Regions from separate parts of the Peribacillus sp. YIM B13482 genome, predicted to be linked through region 3. Evidence: predicted binding sites of a transcription regulator. Region 3 holds the regulator's gene; each other region holds the start of a gene.
The links. Region 3 encodes Rex, which represses fermentation and respiration genes when NADH is low (regulators of the CRP and FNR family bind a similar motif). Its sites were predicted from a motif close to TTGTGAAATATTTCACAA; they were not measured.
Positions count from the first base shown of each region.

Region 1 (4,207 bases), on a different contig from region 3:
GCTGATTGCCATTAAAGCTGCCCCGATAAACGAAATCATATTCAATGGTCCAAATCCAGTCGATTCAGAGTATGTGTATATACGACGTGCTTGACCATCTAAACCAGTGATATACATAGGGAAGAATGCTAAGCAAAAACCAATGGTTAGAAACCAGAACGCCCATTTCCCAATCCTTTCATTCAACATGAAACCAAACATTTTCGGCCAGTAGTAAGTTCCGGCACCAAGCACAGCAAATACTACACCCGGAATAATGACATTGTGGAAGTGAGCTACTAAAAACATTGTATTATGGTATTGATAATCCGCCGCTGACATCGCAAGCATAACCCCGGTAACTCCACCGATTGTGAAAAGAGGTATGAAACCTATTGAATAAAGCATAGGTACGGTAAATCTGATTCTACCTTTCCACATCGTGAACAACCAGTTAAAGATCTTGATTCCAGTCGGAATAGCAATGACCATCGTTGTAATCGAGAAAATACTATTAACATATGCTGCTTGCCCCATTGTAAAGAAATGGTGCGTCCAAACGAAGAATGAATATATAGAGATAAATACCATTGAAGCAACCATTGATCGATAGCCATATAGGTTACGCCGTGAAAAGGTTGGGATAATCTCACTAAATAGACCAAATGCAGGCAAGATTAAGATATATACTTCAGGATGTCCCCAAACCCAGAACAGGTTAGCCCAAAGCATATCCATACCGCCATCAGTCATTGTGAAAAACTTGGTTGCGAATAGTCGATCCATTGTTCCCATGATCAGCGCCACTGTTAATACAGGGAATGCGAAAATGATAATAATGCTTGTGACTAAAGCAGACCATGTAAACATTGGCATTTTCATTAATGTCATACCGGGTGCTCTCATTTTAAGAATAGTCGTCAAAAAGTTAATCCCCGTCATTAATGTACCTATTCCGGCTATCTGAATACCAATCATATAATAATTCGTTCCAACATGCGGGCTAAATTCATTACCTGCAAGCGGGAAATAAGATGTCCACCCTGCATCAGGCGAACCACCAATTACAAAAGAGATGTTGAATAGCATCGCACCCATAAAAAATAACCAGAAACTTATGGCATTTAAACGTGGGAATGCTACATCTCGGGCTCCAATTTGTAATGGCACTACGAAATTCATTAAGGCCATAATGTACGGCATCGCCATAAAGAGAATCATCACAACCCCGTGTGTTGAAAAAATTTCATTATAGTGCTGTGAATCTAATAATTTGTTATCCGGTACGGCAAGTTGCGCACGCATCATCACAGCATCTACCCCACCACGAAATAGCATCAACAAAGCAGATATTAGATACATAATACCTATTCTTTTATGATCGACTGTTGTTAGCCAGCCACTCCATAAATAAAACCATTTTTTAAAGTGGGTTAAACCAACAATGATCAAGAGAACAGTAACACCAATGGCCACCATTGATGAGTAAAGAACGGGACTAGGATTAGGTATAAGAAATCTAGAGAAAAAACCCATACTATTGTGTTTCCTTTCTGAAAATATTTTTCTTGAGATAGACTAAGAAATTATTCATGATTGTGTGCTGATTTTTCTTCACTATTACTTGACTTATGATCATGCTCCATATGTTCACCTTTTGAATTCGCGTTAGAGTCACTTGAGCCATGATGATGTCCAGCATTTTCACCTTCTGGAGCTGGTGAGAAGCCTAAATGTGTTCCAGTAAACGTTAACTGTCCCTCATGACCCGGTTTTAATAATTCATTGAATCTTACTTCAGTAATAGGATTCGCAGTTTCTTTAACTTCCTTTACCCATTCATCAAACTTATCTTGAGATATCGCTTCGACGTGGAACGTATTTTCTGCGAAGCCTTTCCCACTAAAGTTTGCATTTCGTCCCATCATTTCCCCTGATTCGTCCGCTGCTAAGTGTAATGTGGTCACCATGTTAGACATGGCATATTTTTGACCGCCAAGTTGTGGAATCCAGAAACTCGTGATAGGTCCGAATGAATAAAGTTTAAATTCAAGTGGTCGATTTGTTGGAATATACAAGTAGTTTATTGTCTCGATATCGTTTTCTGGATAACTAAAATGCCACTTCCAGTCAGATGACGAAGCGTAAATAACTAATGGATCTTGACCTTTGTACCCTTCCGGAGTGGCTTCCACTTTATTGTTGGAAATTACAGAAACAACGGAGAAGAAAATGACGATTAAAATTGGCACCCCCACAATAATCGATTCAACAACATGATTCCCTTCAATGTAGGGTGGTTCATAATCTTTAGGTAGTTTAGAGTCACGGTATTTCGCTAACACAAAGACTAAAATAGCACAAACAACAATAACAATAACCGTCATGATCGCAATTGATAGCCAAATCACATTGGCTTGCGTTTGGGCTTGAGGTCCTTTAGGATCTAAGACCGCTAATGATTCACAGCCAGAAAGCAGATTGACTATGGAAGAAAGAATAGCAAATAAAACCCATTTTGTTTTCATATATGTATCCTTTCATTTAAGATTTAAGATTTCATTTTTAAGTTATCCACAAAAAATGAAGTTATCCCAAAAAATGCGTATTAAGAATGGTAATTTCTCACAATTACATTTTTAGGCGGGATGAATATGTATGAATTCAATTAGAGAATGTTCAGAGAAACAGGTAATCTAAATACCTACTTGCTTTGAAAAGGAATTTGAATATGTGAGGAGTTACTGCATGGATTTTTTTTCCTAGTGGTCATAATAAGGGTAGTGAAGAAGAAAATTTAAAAAGGTGCAATTGTCCTTAATAGGGGTTGGCTGCACTATTTGTACTGGATTTTTTTCGCAGCTATTGGAACCTATATTGTATACAGCTTATTAGCTAAAATGACGGCTGAAGATCCTCAAGTTGGATCTTTCTGCTACTATGCAAACAAAGCTTATGGGCGTTGGGTCAAATTTAGCGCGGCTGGAACTATTGGAGTTCAAACATCCTCATTTTGGGTGGCCAATTAACGGCTCTTTCGACCTTATCAAGATTTTGGTTTCCAAATGTTCCTCTTTGGCTCTTTGCAGCTGGATACGCCATTCTCACGATTATTGTCGTTTTAATCGGCAATGAGGGTTTTATTTACTGACCGTTATCAAAACGGCGGCTATTGTTATTTTTATTATTCTTGCAGCGGCTGCCGTGTCGGATGGATTCACGGGGATGTAAAACATGCTGGGTTGCCTAATTTTAGTCAATGAACTATTTCCCGAAAGGTTGGAAAGGTTTTTGGTCATTCTTAATCTATGACTTTTACGATTATGGAGGAATAGAAGTAATTGGACTTATGGCCATGAGACTTAAAATGAAGGAAGATGCTCCCCAAGCGGTTATCATTATGTTAATAGTACTAGTGGTGATTTATATCATTTCACTCCGACTTGCAGTTTATATGGCTGCACATGGGGCGTTTAATAAAAGGAAAGTCCTTTTGTAACGGCACTGGATAAATAACGCAACTATTATCTTGGCTGGTTTTTCAACGATGACCGTTTCATTTATTTAGGGTAACAACACTCCTTTTGAACCTCGCAGATGGCGGTGACTATTATCACTGCGTTGCTGTTACCTGGTAAGATTTACAAGAACATTACGACAGCCGCATGGATCTTAATTTTGTTAATTAGCCTTTCATTATTATTTCTGCTCTTCGTATTTTGAAAATAAAAATTAGTTGTTTTATTGAAGAAATTTCAAAAGACCTCTCCAAAAGGGGCTTCTAAATAATCCATCTCAATTCACTTCAGAATTCCGCGTCACCACGGAAAGCCACCGCTACTAATGCCTTCACCGTTCGAGATGTGCACCTATAGACCGCACCGCCGGGCGCACAGAAAAACCTCACCAAAAAAAGTAGATGAGGCAACTTCTAATTATTTTGTTATTCCCCAAAGTCAAAATAATTCCGCTTTAACACCCGCTTCATCTTCAATAACCCGTCATACGTAGTCTGTTTCCCTAACTGTTTCGTATCAATTAAAAACAGCTGGTCTTCAATCTCTTTAGTCGTTTCATCACTCTGAAATAGCGCATGGCAATTATCACAATGGAACGATGGCGTTTCATCAATTTCAACAGCCCTCGAACCATCCGGCAGTTCCCAATACACCGTCCCCTTTACCGATGCAAGCTTCCCTTTCTCACACCATGGACACGTCTCCATGCT
Region 1 covers NZ_JBHZPF010000016.1:17,647-21,853, reverse strand. The annotation lists gene qoxB (cytochrome aa3 quinol oxidase subunit I) at 1-1,515, opposite strand, end outside; gene qoxA (cytochrome aa3 quinol oxidase subunit II) at 1,566-2,507, opposite strand; partial or broken gene ACFX4L_RS10280 (amino acid permease) at 2,732-3,764, shown strand; gene ACFX4L_RS10275 (YokU family protein) at 3,923-4,204, opposite strand; gene kamA (lysine 2,3-aminomutase) at 4,206-4,207, opposite strand, start outside.
Region 1: qoxA (cytochrome aa3 quinol oxidase subunit II) is a predicted target of Rex. The motif match lies at 2,542-2,559, and genes of this name have one in related genera.

Region 2 (4,207 bases), on a different contig from region 3:
GCCGTTACTTTTCCGACAGCAAGAGCAATCACATCGGATTTAAACCAGTCGATTATTTTATCTTCCACACCTTGTTCACGGGCAAATTTCATCAAATTACGAGGCTGAGGTGCGCTCGTGAACACGACAGAATCTACCTTCCCTCCAAGAATTTCTTCGATCAGCTGACGCATCGTTTCTTTTTCGGGCGGTATATGTTCGTATGGAAGGATTTCTTTATGTTCCACTTTTTGCTCATCCAGCCAATTCATCAAAAGAGGCGCTGGATCGCCGTGAAGCTGCAAAGCGACCATTACATCTCCGGACAGATGGCCTTCCAGATTTCGAACGAGCCCTGCCGTACTGCCATCATCATCACGGATTAATGGCTGCAAGCCGAGTTTTTTCAGCATATTCACTGTTTTATAGCCCCTAGCCGCAATTTTCATGGACTGCAAAGCTTCTATGAAACGCTCTCCCGCTTCCATCTTCAATGCCGTTTTATATAATAGTTCCGTCCCCACTCCCGTCGTCAGGATGATCCAATCGAACTCTCCTGCCATCAAACGGGTGACATCCTCTTCCAAATGGGAATCATCAAGGAATACCGTCCCCTGTGCTGGACGAACGAGCGGGACTCCCCCAAGATTATCAACGATTTTACTAAGTTCTTCCGTCTTCCTCGCTCCCAATAAAGCAATGGTCCTGCCATTAAGCTTACTCATCCATGCCCCTCCTATATGTACATTCATTTTTGAAACCTCTAATCCATCTCAACCATTATACAAATTTTCAGTCTTTGAAACTATAAAAAACAAAAGTATCTGCGCCTTTTTCTTTCTTTTATCCTCTATTAAATTATAGGTTAGCAGCACTTTGCAGAAAGCAGCATTACCCTTGAACTTTCATTTCCTGAAGTATAAATGCATTAAATTGAATTCATTTTCACCATCGCATGAAATGGTATGTATGGCATCCGACTTAATGAATGCTTCACCATCAAGCTCCCCCACTTCGTTCACCATTGAAATTACAAATATATCATCTTCCAGGTTTTTAATAAAACCCTGCACATCACCATATCCCGTATTAAAAAGTTCAACTGAAACCATGAAGTTATTTTCATGTGCAAAATCCAGAAAACTCAAAAGTAAATCTTCATTTCCATCAACGAATTCAATATGATTTTGTTTTTTTGCCATATATAATCTCTTGATTTTCTTAATGTATTTCGTATTGACATTGATTTGGTGAATGCTTTCAAGATAAAGTAAACTGTATCCATCATACAGCCCGGTTGAAGTAATATTAGCGGCCACTACAAACGCATCTGACACTTTTAGTATCTTAGCCACACCAAATTTCCTTAAATCATTTGTATCCGAGTATAATTCGACAAACTCTTCTCTTTCAGAAATTTTAAGCAATTGTTTTTTCATCTTTCAATTCCCTTTCTCCGAAATTATTTATAAGCCCAAATTATTCATTAAATTTAAATTCTCTCCTTTTAACTTTCCTTCCAAGTAAAAAAAAGACTGCCACCAGGACAGCCAGTTTCCATTTATCAATTCTTGTGCACGGCCCTTTGGGCAATTTGCTCATGTTCTTTTTTCACAAAAACATCATATTGAGTAGTTTTATGGCGATTTTGAAAATCCTGGGAACCTAAATTCATAGGCGTTTTCGTTTTGAATTGTATACCCTCGTTTTCCAATTTCGCTATCACCTTAAAATAATTATCATTTCCAAATGCCGTATAGATACAAGTCCAGTATTTATAGGAAATTATTTTGACAGTTAATACACATGCAATCACGACGACTAGTATTCCAATTATGATATACACCCTTTTAGCTCCTTTTTATTTTCAACCTTTCGGAAAATCCCTTCTTTACACTATATTCTTTGCGCCATGTATCATCTCCTTTTTAAACTGCCTTCACTTTGCTCAGATCCGATCCGACAACTACTGCAAACGGTGCTACTATCATGTAAAAAAAAACTAATTAAATATTTTTGTTTGTTGAAATGTTATAGTGCTATGTAGTACAATAACATTGTGAAATAATTCACAATGTTATTGTTTATTACAACTCTGCAAACATAAAAACATGCAAGCCTGCAAATTTTTTTACAACTTCTTGTGAAATATTTCACATACTAAAGGGATGGAGATACTTTTTAAGGAAGGTTTTACATTCAAAAAAATTGGAGGTATTCATTATGAATTCTACACAGGGAAATAAAGTCGTTTTAGTTGGTACTGGTGCAGTTGGATCTAGTTATGCCTATGCTTTAATGAATCAAGGAATATGTGATGAGTTGGTTCTTGTCGATTTGAATCAAGAAAAAGCGAAAGGCGATGTTATGGACCTAGATCATGGTCTTGTGTATGCGCCTAGTGCCATGAATATAAAATCCGGATCATACGAGGACTGTAGGGATGCTGCAATCGTAGTCATATGTGCTGGAGCCGCTCAAAAGCCTGGAGAAACCAGGCTAGATCTTGTAAGGAAAAACATGAACATTTTTGAATCGATCGTAGGCAGCATCATGAAAGCTGGATTTAATGGCATTTTCTTGGTCGCAACGAATCCAGTAGACATTTTGGCTTATGCGACATGGAAATTTTCCGGTTTACCGAAAGAAAAAGTGATTGGTTCAGGGACTATATTGGATTCTGCAAGATTCCGCTCTTTATTAGGGCAAGAATTTAATACCGCACCTACAAGTATCCATGCCTATATCATTGGTGAACATGGTGATTCACAACTTCCGGTTTGGAGCTCTGCCAATTTTTCCGGATTGCCGATAGGTCCAAAATTAAATGAAGCAAGAAAAAAAGAGATTGCCGTTCAAGTCCGTGATGCTGCATACCAGATCATTGAGTCGAAGGGTGCTACGTATTATGGAATCGCCATGGGATTGGCGAGAATCACAAAAGCGATCTTAAAGAATGAAAATGTCGTCTTACCAGTTGGCTCATTGTTGGAAGGCGAATATGGCCATAGTAATGTTTATATTGGTACCCCTACAGTCATTAATCGAACAGGCGCAAAAAACATTGTCGAACTTACCCTAAACGAGAGCGAAAAAGAACAGTTTGCCCGCTCTGTTCATACGCTTCAAGATATTCAAGCCCAATTTTGGGAGTAATTTCTTACGCAGGGAGCTGTCATTATGTTAGTGCAAACATACAACCCATTTAATAATCTTGCCATTTCAGCATTAGTTGCAGCTATACCGATCCTTTTATTTCTATTATGCTTGACGATTTTTAAGATGAAAGGAATCCACGCAGCCCTTCTAAACTTATTTGTTACCTTTCTTATCGTCCTTTTCCTCTTTAAGCTACCTTTGGGAGAAGCAGTCGGAAGTGTGGTTCAAGGTATGTTCCAAGGGATATGGCCGATTGGCTATATCATCGTGATGGCGGTCTGGTTATATAAAATCACTGTTAAATCCGGAAAGTTCGAGGTGTTACGCGGTAGCATAGCAGGGATTTCACAAGACCAACGCCTTCAGCTCTTACTTATTGGTTTTTGCTTTAACGCCTTTCTTGAAGGAGCAGCAGGTTTTGGTGTACCGATCGCAATCTGCGCCGTCCTATTGGTTTCATTGGGATTCAAGCCTTTACAGGCAGCGATGCTCTGTCTAATAGCTAATGGTGCTTCGGGAGCATTCGGGGCAATCGGCATACCGGTTGGCATCATCGGGACATTCGGCTTGGAAAATGTAACATCGATGAATGTGTCCATGATGACGGCCTTAACACTGCCGCTCATTAACTTTACCATTCCGTTTTTATTAATATGGCTGATGGATGGCTTTAAGGGGATCAGAGAAGTATTGCCGGCCATATTAGTGACATCGACTACTTATACAGTGTCCCAGGCGATCATGACCGTTTTTGTAGGCCCAGAGTTAGCTGACATTATTCCATCTCTCTTAACCATGGGGGTGCTGGCGTTATTTCTTAATAAGTGGCAACCTAAACATTTATTTTTACTCAACGGCAAGGAATTTGAATTCGAAAAACATTCAATGGGTGATATCGTAAAGGCATGGTCTCCATTTTATCTATTGACGCTATTTGTTTTGATTTGGAGCTTTCCTGCCTTTAAAGGACTGTTCTCTCAAGGAGGTATCCTTGAATCGGCTGTCCTGAAATTCATATTTCCGGGATCTTCGATTACGATCGGCCTTGATTTAATCGGTGAAACGGGAA
Region 2 covers NZ_JBHZPF010000002.1:245,550-249,756, forward strand. The annotation lists gene ACFX4L_RS02720 (uroporphyrinogen-III synthase) at 1-704, opposite strand, end outside; gene ACFX4L_RS02725 (hypothetical protein) at 885-1,418, opposite strand; gene ACFX4L_RS02730 (hypothetical protein) at 1,544-1,825, opposite strand; gene ACFX4L_RS02735 (L-lactate dehydrogenase) at 2,203-3,135, shown strand; gene ACFX4L_RS02740 (L-lactate permease) at 3,160-4,207, shown strand, end outside.
Region 2: ACFX4L_RS02735 (L-lactate dehydrogenase) is a predicted target of Rex. The motif match lies at 2,121-2,138, and genes of this name have one in related genera.

Region 3 (4,207 bases):
TTGTGCTCTTTTCGTGGTGGAAGCCCTTGTGATATTGCGTTGGACAAAGTCGCGAAGCTTTTCGATTTCCCCTTGTTGTTTCTCGAAAAGCTTCATGTCCCGCTCATAATCTTCCGCTTTTCCCTCTAGGTAAGAACTATAATTGCCATAGTACTTTTTCATGTTATTCCGGGAAATTTCATATACCTGGTTTACAACTTTATCTAGAAAATAGCGGTCATGGGAAACAATAAGAACAGCTCCTTGGTAGCCTTGTAAATATTGTTCAAGCCAAGAAAGGGTTTCGATATCCAAATGGTTCGTTGGCTCATCCAGAATCAATATATCCGGTTTCCTTAAAAGCAGCTTCCCTAAAGCAAGTCTTGTTTTTTGCCCACCGCTTAAAGTGGAAATTGGGGTAGAATAGTCAAAATCAGCAAACTGAAGTCCATGCAATACTGAACGAATATCCGCTTCATATTGATAACCGCCCTTCTCTTTGAAAGCTACCATCAAAGTGTCATATTCATTTAATACTTTTTGGTAAATTGCTTCATTTTCAAAGATGTCAGGTCTGGCCATATCAGCCTCAAGGCGACGCAGTTCTTTTTCTTGTTCTAAAAGGTCATTGAATACAGTCAGCATTTCATCCCAAATGGTCAGTTCTGATTCCAGTCCCGTGTCCTGTGCCATATATCCGATGGTGACACCTTTTGGTTTGATTATTTCACCGCCATCATGGGAAAGCTGCCCGGCTATGATTTTTAGCAGAGTAGATTTTCCAGCGCCATTTCGGCCGACAAGTGCAATTCTATCCTTATTTTGAACTTCGAGCTTCATATTTGATAAAATAAGTTCAGCTCCATAATATTTCGATAGTTGATTGATTTGTAATAAAATCATAGATTTCACCTCAATTGATTATTGTTAGTGTAACGTATTATAGTTATTATCGGCAACAGCTTGGTTCCAAGCAAAAACAAGCTATTACATAAAGTGGAATAATAGTGTATGATTTAGGAGGGGTTACTTAAATGGGAGACTTAACGCATTTTAATGAACAAGGCCGGGCTAAGATGGTTGATGTGACTGCTAAGCCTGAAACATCCCGGACGGCAATAGCTCAATCGAGCATTTTATTGAACGATGAAATATATGAGTTGGTCACGAACCAGAAAATGAAAAAAGGTGATGTATTGGCCGTTGCACAGGTTGCAGGAATCATGGCCAGCAAAAATACATCCAATATAATTCCAATGTGCCACCCTATTGCTCTGCAAGGGGTCAATATAGCCTTTGAATGGGAAAAAGAAGATGAAGGATATAGGCTTAGGATTGAAACGGAAGCTAAGACAAAAGGGAGTACAGGTGTGGAAATGGAAGCGTTAACAGCTGCATCCGTGACTGCCTTGACTATTTATGACATGTGTAAGGCCCTTGATAAGGGAATGGTAATCGGGCCTACATTCTTAGTGGAGAAAACAGGCGGAGTGTCTAGTAACGATTATAAAAGACAAGTAATTCAAACAGATAGAGATTAAGTTGAAAAGCATGTGTGAAGGCGGGGAAGAATGATGAACCATGACCCAAAGATACCGCAGGCAACAGCCAAAAGGTTGCCATTGTATTATCGATTTTTAAAGAACTTACATTCCTCAGGCAAACAAAGAGTTTCCTCGGCAGAGCTAAGCGAAGCTGTAAAGGTGGATTCTGCGACTATTCGCCGTGATTTTTCCTACTTTGGAGCGCTTGGAAAAAAAGGCTACGGCTACAATGTCAATTATTTATTATCCTTCTTTAGAAAAACACTAGATCAAGATGAACTGACAAAAGTCGCTTTAATCGGAGTGGGGAATTTAGGGACTGCTTTTTTAAATTACAATTTCATTAAAAATAATAATACGAAGATTGAAATGGCATTTGAAGTTTCTGAAGATAAGGTCGGCAAGCAAATAGCTGATGTGCCAATCTATCATATGGATCAAATCGATACACTATTGCAGGAAAATAATATTACTGCGGCTATTTTGACAGTGCCTGCTCAGGTAGCACAGACGATAACCGATCGTCTAGTCAAAGCTGATATAAAAGGAATATTGAATTTCACACCTGCACGGCTGACGGTACCCCCATCCATAAGGGTTCACCACATTGACCTGGCCGTGGAGCTTCAGTCACTCATCTACTTTCTGAAACATTATCCTGTAGTGGAAGAAGCTGCATTGGAGGAATGAAAAAAACGCTGCATCTTCGCAGCGTTTTTTTATTTTTTCTTATTTTTTTGGGCGGCTTTAATCTTAAAGTGAAGCATGATCATGCGTAATCCCGATCCAAAGTCTAAAGTCGCAATTAGTACAAGTATGTAGGCAAAGATTCCCCATCCGGAAGAACTGACGGTTTGAATCGCGATAGCGGTAAAAAGAGCTCCTAAGCCTGCATAGATGATACCCATGAATAATGGTGATTGACGTTTCATAATAAACCTCCGATGAAGGCCTGTGCAGTATCTAGCATCTTCTCAATATCATCCCGATTTACAACTTGAAAGATGATAACAAGCGTATTCATCGCAATATGTGCGCTCATGGAAACGAGGATGCGGCCCGTTTTCGCATAAAGAAAAGCAAAGGTAAAACCCATTGCCGAATATAAAAGAAGATGTTCCAATTCACCATGCGCCAAGCCAAAAATAACTGAACTGAGTAAAGCAGAAATAAAGAAGTTAAAGCGTTTATGAAGTGATCCGAAAATGATTTTCCGAAAAATGATTTCTTCCAATATAGGTCCAATAACTGAAGTGACGAAAATGACTATGGGAACTTGGTAAATGAGTGAAATGAGCTGCTGTGTATTTTCAGATTCAGGCTCCACCCCAAGCATCTGTTCAATGTATCCAGCAATGCTTTGCGCAAAAAGAGCGAGGAACACTCCGGCAACTGCCCATAATATGGACGTGGGAATGGAAGCTGGAGTGCTTCTGTCCATTTTTTCCTTCATATCTTTTCTCATTAAAAACAGGATCAAGGATAGAGCAACGAAAAAGCTGAATACGATCCAGTATGCTGCAGACCTCACCTGGAGTTCATCAGCAGTCATTCCAGTTGAAGACCCGATCAGCATGAAAAGAGGTACCCCAACAATACTGGATAATTGCATGGAAATGTAGGTGATGACGACGAACCAATATTCTTTTTTCAAAAATGAAAACTCCTTTTATTTAGTCACCCATTCCGCTTAGAACGTTCCTGATATGGGGACAATCTATAAACGCATACTCCAAAATGGTATCAAATAATGAGACAGAACACCACTTAAAGATACCCCTAACAAAACATTTTAGCACCTTTGTTAAAAGAATCATTATGCTAAAGTAGTATACCCGAAATTTATCAGAAATTAATAAAAAATTTTCGATAAGATACTTGCAAAAAAGGCTCGGTTTATTTAATATTATAAATGTGTTAGCACTCGATGGTGAAGAGTGCTAATAATCATGAAACAAATTATCAAGAGAATATGAGGAGGTTGTTTCACTTGTTAAAACCATTAGGTGATCGCGTTATTATTGAACTAGTTCAATCTGAAGAAAAGACTGCAAGCGGTATTGTTCTTCCTGATACTGCAAAAGAAAAGCCACAAGAAGGTAAGGTAGTAGCTGTTGGTACTGGCCGTGTCCTTGAAAATGGCGAACGTGTTGCTTTAGAGGTTGCCCAAGGCGATCTAATTATCTTCTCAAAATATGCAGGTACTGAAGTTAAATACGAAGATACTGAATACTTAATTTTACGTGAAAGCGACATTCTAGCTGTTATCGGCTAATTATACATCATACTTAACTGAACGAAAATTTTCTTAAAATTTTAGGGAGGTACTTATAAATGGCTAAAGAAATTAAATTTAGTGAAGAAGCTCGCCGCTCCATGCTTCGTGGTGTGGACGCACTTGCAGATGCAGTTAAAGTAACGCTTGGACCAAAAGGTCGTAACGTGGTTCTTGAGAAAAAATTCGGTTCACCGCTTATCACAAATGACGGTGTGACGATCGCTAAAGAAATTGAATTGGAAGATGCATTCGAAAACATGGGTGCGAAATTGGTTGCTGAAGTAGCGAGCAAAACAAACGACGTAGCTGGTGACGGTACAACTACTGCAACGGTTCTAGCGCAAGCGATGATTCGTGAAGGTCTTAAAAACGTAACAGCTGGTGCAAACCCAATGGGTATCCGTAA
Region 3 covers NZ_JBHZPF010000060.1:4,196-8,402, forward strand. The annotation lists gene ACFX4L_RS21505 (ABC-F family ATP-binding cassette domain-containing protein) at 1-882, opposite strand, end outside; gene moaC (cyclic pyranopterin monophosphate synthase MoaC) at 1,014-1,520, shown strand; gene ACFX4L_RS21515 (redox-sensing transcriptional repressor Rex) at 1,551-2,213, shown strand; gene ACFX4L_RS21520 (YdiK family protein) at 2,243-2,455, opposite strand; gene ACFX4L_RS21525 (CPBP family intramembrane glutamic endopeptidase) at 2,452-3,177, opposite strand; gene groES (co-chaperone GroES) at 3,514-3,798, shown strand; gene groL (chaperonin GroEL) at 3,858-4,207, shown strand, end outside.

Region 4 (4,207 bases), on a different contig from region 3:
TGCAAAGGCCCAGCCCCTCCGAAAGCCACAAGGGCAAAGTCGCGGGGATCGTATCCCCGTCTGACTGAAATCAGCCTTAGCGCATCACACATGTTGGCATTGGCCACCCTTGTAATGGCATTCGCGGCTTCTTCAATCGTATATTTGAATTTCTTGGCGATCTTATCCACGACTTCAATCGCTTTTTGTTTATCCAGTTCCATTTGTCCATCCAATAGTTTTGTGCCAAGCCGTCCCAATACAATATTGGCATCGGAATTGGTCGGTTCCGCTCCACCCCTGCTATAGCAGGCAGGTCCAGGAACCGCCCCTGCACTTTGAGGGCCATTGCGTAAAGAACCGCCTTCATCCACCCAAGCTAAGCTTCCGCCTCCTGCTCCTATCGTCAAGATTTCGATACTTGGGAACCCTATCGGATATCCATACTCGATATACCAATCTTTCGTAATCCGCAAATCACCTTCATGCATCAAGGAAATATCGGTGCTCGTCCCTCCCATATCCAGCCCAATAGCATTATTAAAGCCGCAAAGCTGGGCGATATGTTTACTGGCAATCGCACCTGCAGCGATGCCGGAGCTTGCAAGCCTTGCCGCATAACGGGGAACGGTTTGGGATGTCATGACCCCTCCGCCGGAATGAAGCACTAATATGTCATCTTCATATCCCCGTTTATTCATTTCCCTTTCAAGGGTTTTAATGTAGTTGCTGACAGTCGGTCCTAAAACCGCATTGACGATCGTCGTACTCATGCGCTCATGCTCAAAAATTTCAGGAAGGACTTCACTTGAAATGCATATATAGACATCCGGGAGTTCCTCCTGGATGATACGTTTCACTTTCGCCTCATTGCTTCCGTTTACATACGAGTTCATGAAGCAAACCGCAATGGATTCGGTACCGCGTCTTTTTAATTTCCTTGCCAGTGACCGTACTTCCTCTTCATTGATTTCCTTCAGGACATTCCCTGCAAAATCGATGCGTTCTTCCACTTCAAAACGGTCTCTTCTTTGAATATACGGTTTGGCTACATCATCATATGTATCCCATAACTCAAGCTTGGTTCCGCGGCGGATTTCCGATACATCCCGAAATCCACTGGATGTGATCAATGCTGTCTTTGGCAATTTCCTTTCAATCAAGGCATTGGTGCCTACCGTTGTACCATGGGAAAACACTTTAATATTTTCACAATCTATTTCCGCTTTAGCAATTCCATCCAAAATACCGATCTCTGGATTCATAGGAGTCGACGACGTTTTCGTAATTGAAATTTCCTTCGTGCTTTCATCAAAAACGAATACATCCGTAAATGTTCCGCCTACATCAATTGCGAGCCTAGTTTGCTTCGTACCTATCATATAATTCCCACCCCTGCTACAAGATTTAAACTGCTTATACCTTTGTGAACATTACTTTCCGCTAATCCTTAAGTGCCTTAATGATACCGCTGAAAAGAACGATGTGTGAATGAAGGTCAGCCAGCCGTCGGATTCTTTGCCAAAAACGAAATAAGATGAATGATGAAATAAAAAAAACCAGTCATATCAATAAAAAATAATTGATATAACTGGTTTTGATCTAGGTTTAGCTCCGCTGGATGGCGAAGTCTATTAGATTCGACAGTTATTTATAGATTCATCTTTCAAATCAGGCGATGCATGGCAGAGTAGGAAATTTTCTTAAACTACCCTTATACGGCTATGTATTTATCTTACGTGAATTCACAATAAAGTCAAGTTAGTTTTTAGAATATTTAAATAACTATTTTTAAGGATCTATAGAGGACTTTTTACCAAAAAGGAGGAAAATTAAGTAAGCATAACAATTTCGCTATGCTTACAGCATGTTATTTATCAGGTGTTTCCAATGTGCCCTCCTCACTGTTTTTGAGGTAAACTTCAGAAATTCCATTCATGCCTTCCAATAGTTGTTCTTTAGTATAGTCCATACTGCCAACCAGTTTATTTTGCCTCTTATCATTATTCTCTTCTAAAAATTTTGATTCTGAATCCGCCACATTTTTCACCTCCATCATTTAGGATGGCGTATAAAGATTGAAATATGTATGATGATAATGATAGACACCTTGCTCTAGGATAAAATAACCGTTTTAGTAAAAGCTTTCAGATCAAACATAGACCATTCATTAAAATTGTTCTATCATATAACAGGAAAAGCGCATTTTTTGAATATTTTTAAAAAATCAGCTGTTTTCATGAAGCTAAAGGGATATACTATAGGATAGCTTTCACTACATTTTTAAAAGTATTTTTTGTGTCATACTTTGTGTAATTTTTTACAAGTTTTTCTATTTACATCAACAAAATGCTTATTGCAAAGGAGAATTGGATATGTCAGAAACGATTACCCAATCACAGACTGAACAAATTAATGCCCGCCAAAAACAATTAGATGTACTGGACCAATTATTAAAGCCCGAGGTTCAGGAATCCTTGAACACTTTAGTTGAGCAGTTACCAAAACTGACTGAATTAGTGAATATTTTAACAAAGTCTTATGATTTCGCTCAATCGGTTGCGACTGATGATGTTTTGAAAAGTGATACGGTCAGTGCCATTTCGGAGATCGCGACTCCTGTAGTCCATTCAGTGAAAGGGCTAGCGGCTAATGCCATCGAAGCTAAGGATCGTGCTGAAGTGAATAATGATGTGATCGGTCTTTTTGGACTGTTAAGGATGATGAAAGATCCGCAAGCACAAAAACTTTTCCGTTTCGCCCAAGCTTTTCTTGAAGTCTCTTCAGAACGTAAAAACCAAAAATAATTTGATAAACTTTCAATCAGTAAGGACGGGGGATTAACTATGTCAAAACAAATCGTCATCTTAGGTGCGGGTTATGCGGGATTACTATCAGCCTTATCCGTACGTGAATATTACAATAAGGATGAAGTGCAGGTTACAGTGGTGAATCAATTTCCAACGCACCAAATCATCACCGAATTGCACCGTCTTGCAGGCGGATCCATTTCTGAACAAGCCGTTTCGATTCCTTTGGAAAAACTTTTCAAAGGAAAAGATATCGACCTTACCATTTCAAAAGTGGAGTCTTTCTCAGTCGATAAAAAAGAAGTGAAACTTGCGAATGGTTCCACTTTATCTTATGATGCCCTAGTTGTTGCTTTGGGAAGCCAAACAGGATTCTTCGGCATTCCGGGACTTGAGGAAAACAGCATGGTCTTGAAATCCGTAAATGATGCTAACAAAATTTACAAACATATCGAAGATCGCATCCGTGAATATGCACAAACGAATAACGAAGCGGACGCTACAATCGTAATCGGCGGCGGCGGATTGACTGGCGTCGAGTTAATCGGTGAAATCGTGGATCATTTCCCTAAAATCGCCAAAAAGTTCGGAGTGGACTTCAAGGACTTGAAAATCAAGCTTGTGGAAGCTGGTCCAAAAATCCTTCCTGTCCTGCCTGACCACTTAATTGAACGTGCCATGTCCAGCTTGGAAGCACGCGGCGTTGAATTCTTGACAGGTCTGCCTGTAACGGGTGTTAAAGGAAATCAAATCGAATTGAAAGATGGACAAACGATCGAAGCCAATACGCTTGTTTGGACAGGCGGAGTCGCAGCACTTCCTATCGTAGGCGAATCAGGCCTTGAAGTGGATCGCGGCAAAGCAACCGTTAATGAGTATTTGCAATCAAAATCCCATAATGACGTATTCGTTGTCGGAGACAGTGCCGTTGCTTTCCCTCCAGAAGGCGGCCGTCCATACGCTCCTACTGCACAAAATGCTTGGCAAATGGGTGAGCTTGTTGGATACAACCTATATGCAGCCTTTGAAGGCAAGAAACTTGAAGAATTTTCACCGGTCAACTCAGGTACACTTGCGAGCCTTGGCCGTAAGGATGCAGTGGCAACCGTTGGGGCCAATAACACTTCCCTTAAAGGTCTGCCGGCTACATTGATGAAAGAAGCAAGTAATATTCGCTATCTATCACACATCAAAGCCCTATTCAGCCTCGCTTATTAATTTATTATAGCCGTGACGTGACATCCTTCATTGTATGTCCGCGGTAAATGCCCTTTCTTCCCGGTCATCGGGATTAAAGGGCATTTTTTTCATGAATGTATTATACTGCCTGATCATGATGCAATGATTGACGAAAGATGTTAACAATGGACGGTACTCCATTTTGTTGCTTATCCATCTATAAATCTCCTGGGATTAGG
Region 4 covers NZ_JBHZPF010000030.1:38,015-42,221, forward strand. The annotation lists gene ACFX4L_RS15200 (hydantoinase/oxoprolinase family protein) at 1-1,361, opposite strand, end outside; gene ACFX4L_RS15205 (hypothetical protein) at 1,850-2,020, opposite strand; gene ACFX4L_RS15210 (helical membrane plugin domain-containing protein) at 2,355-2,786, shown strand; gene ACFX4L_RS15215 (NAD(P)/FAD-dependent oxidoreductase) at 2,826-4,007, shown strand.
Region 4: ACFX4L_RS15210 (helical membrane plugin domain-containing protein) is a predicted target of Rex. The motif match lies at 2,288-2,305, and genes of this name have one in related genera.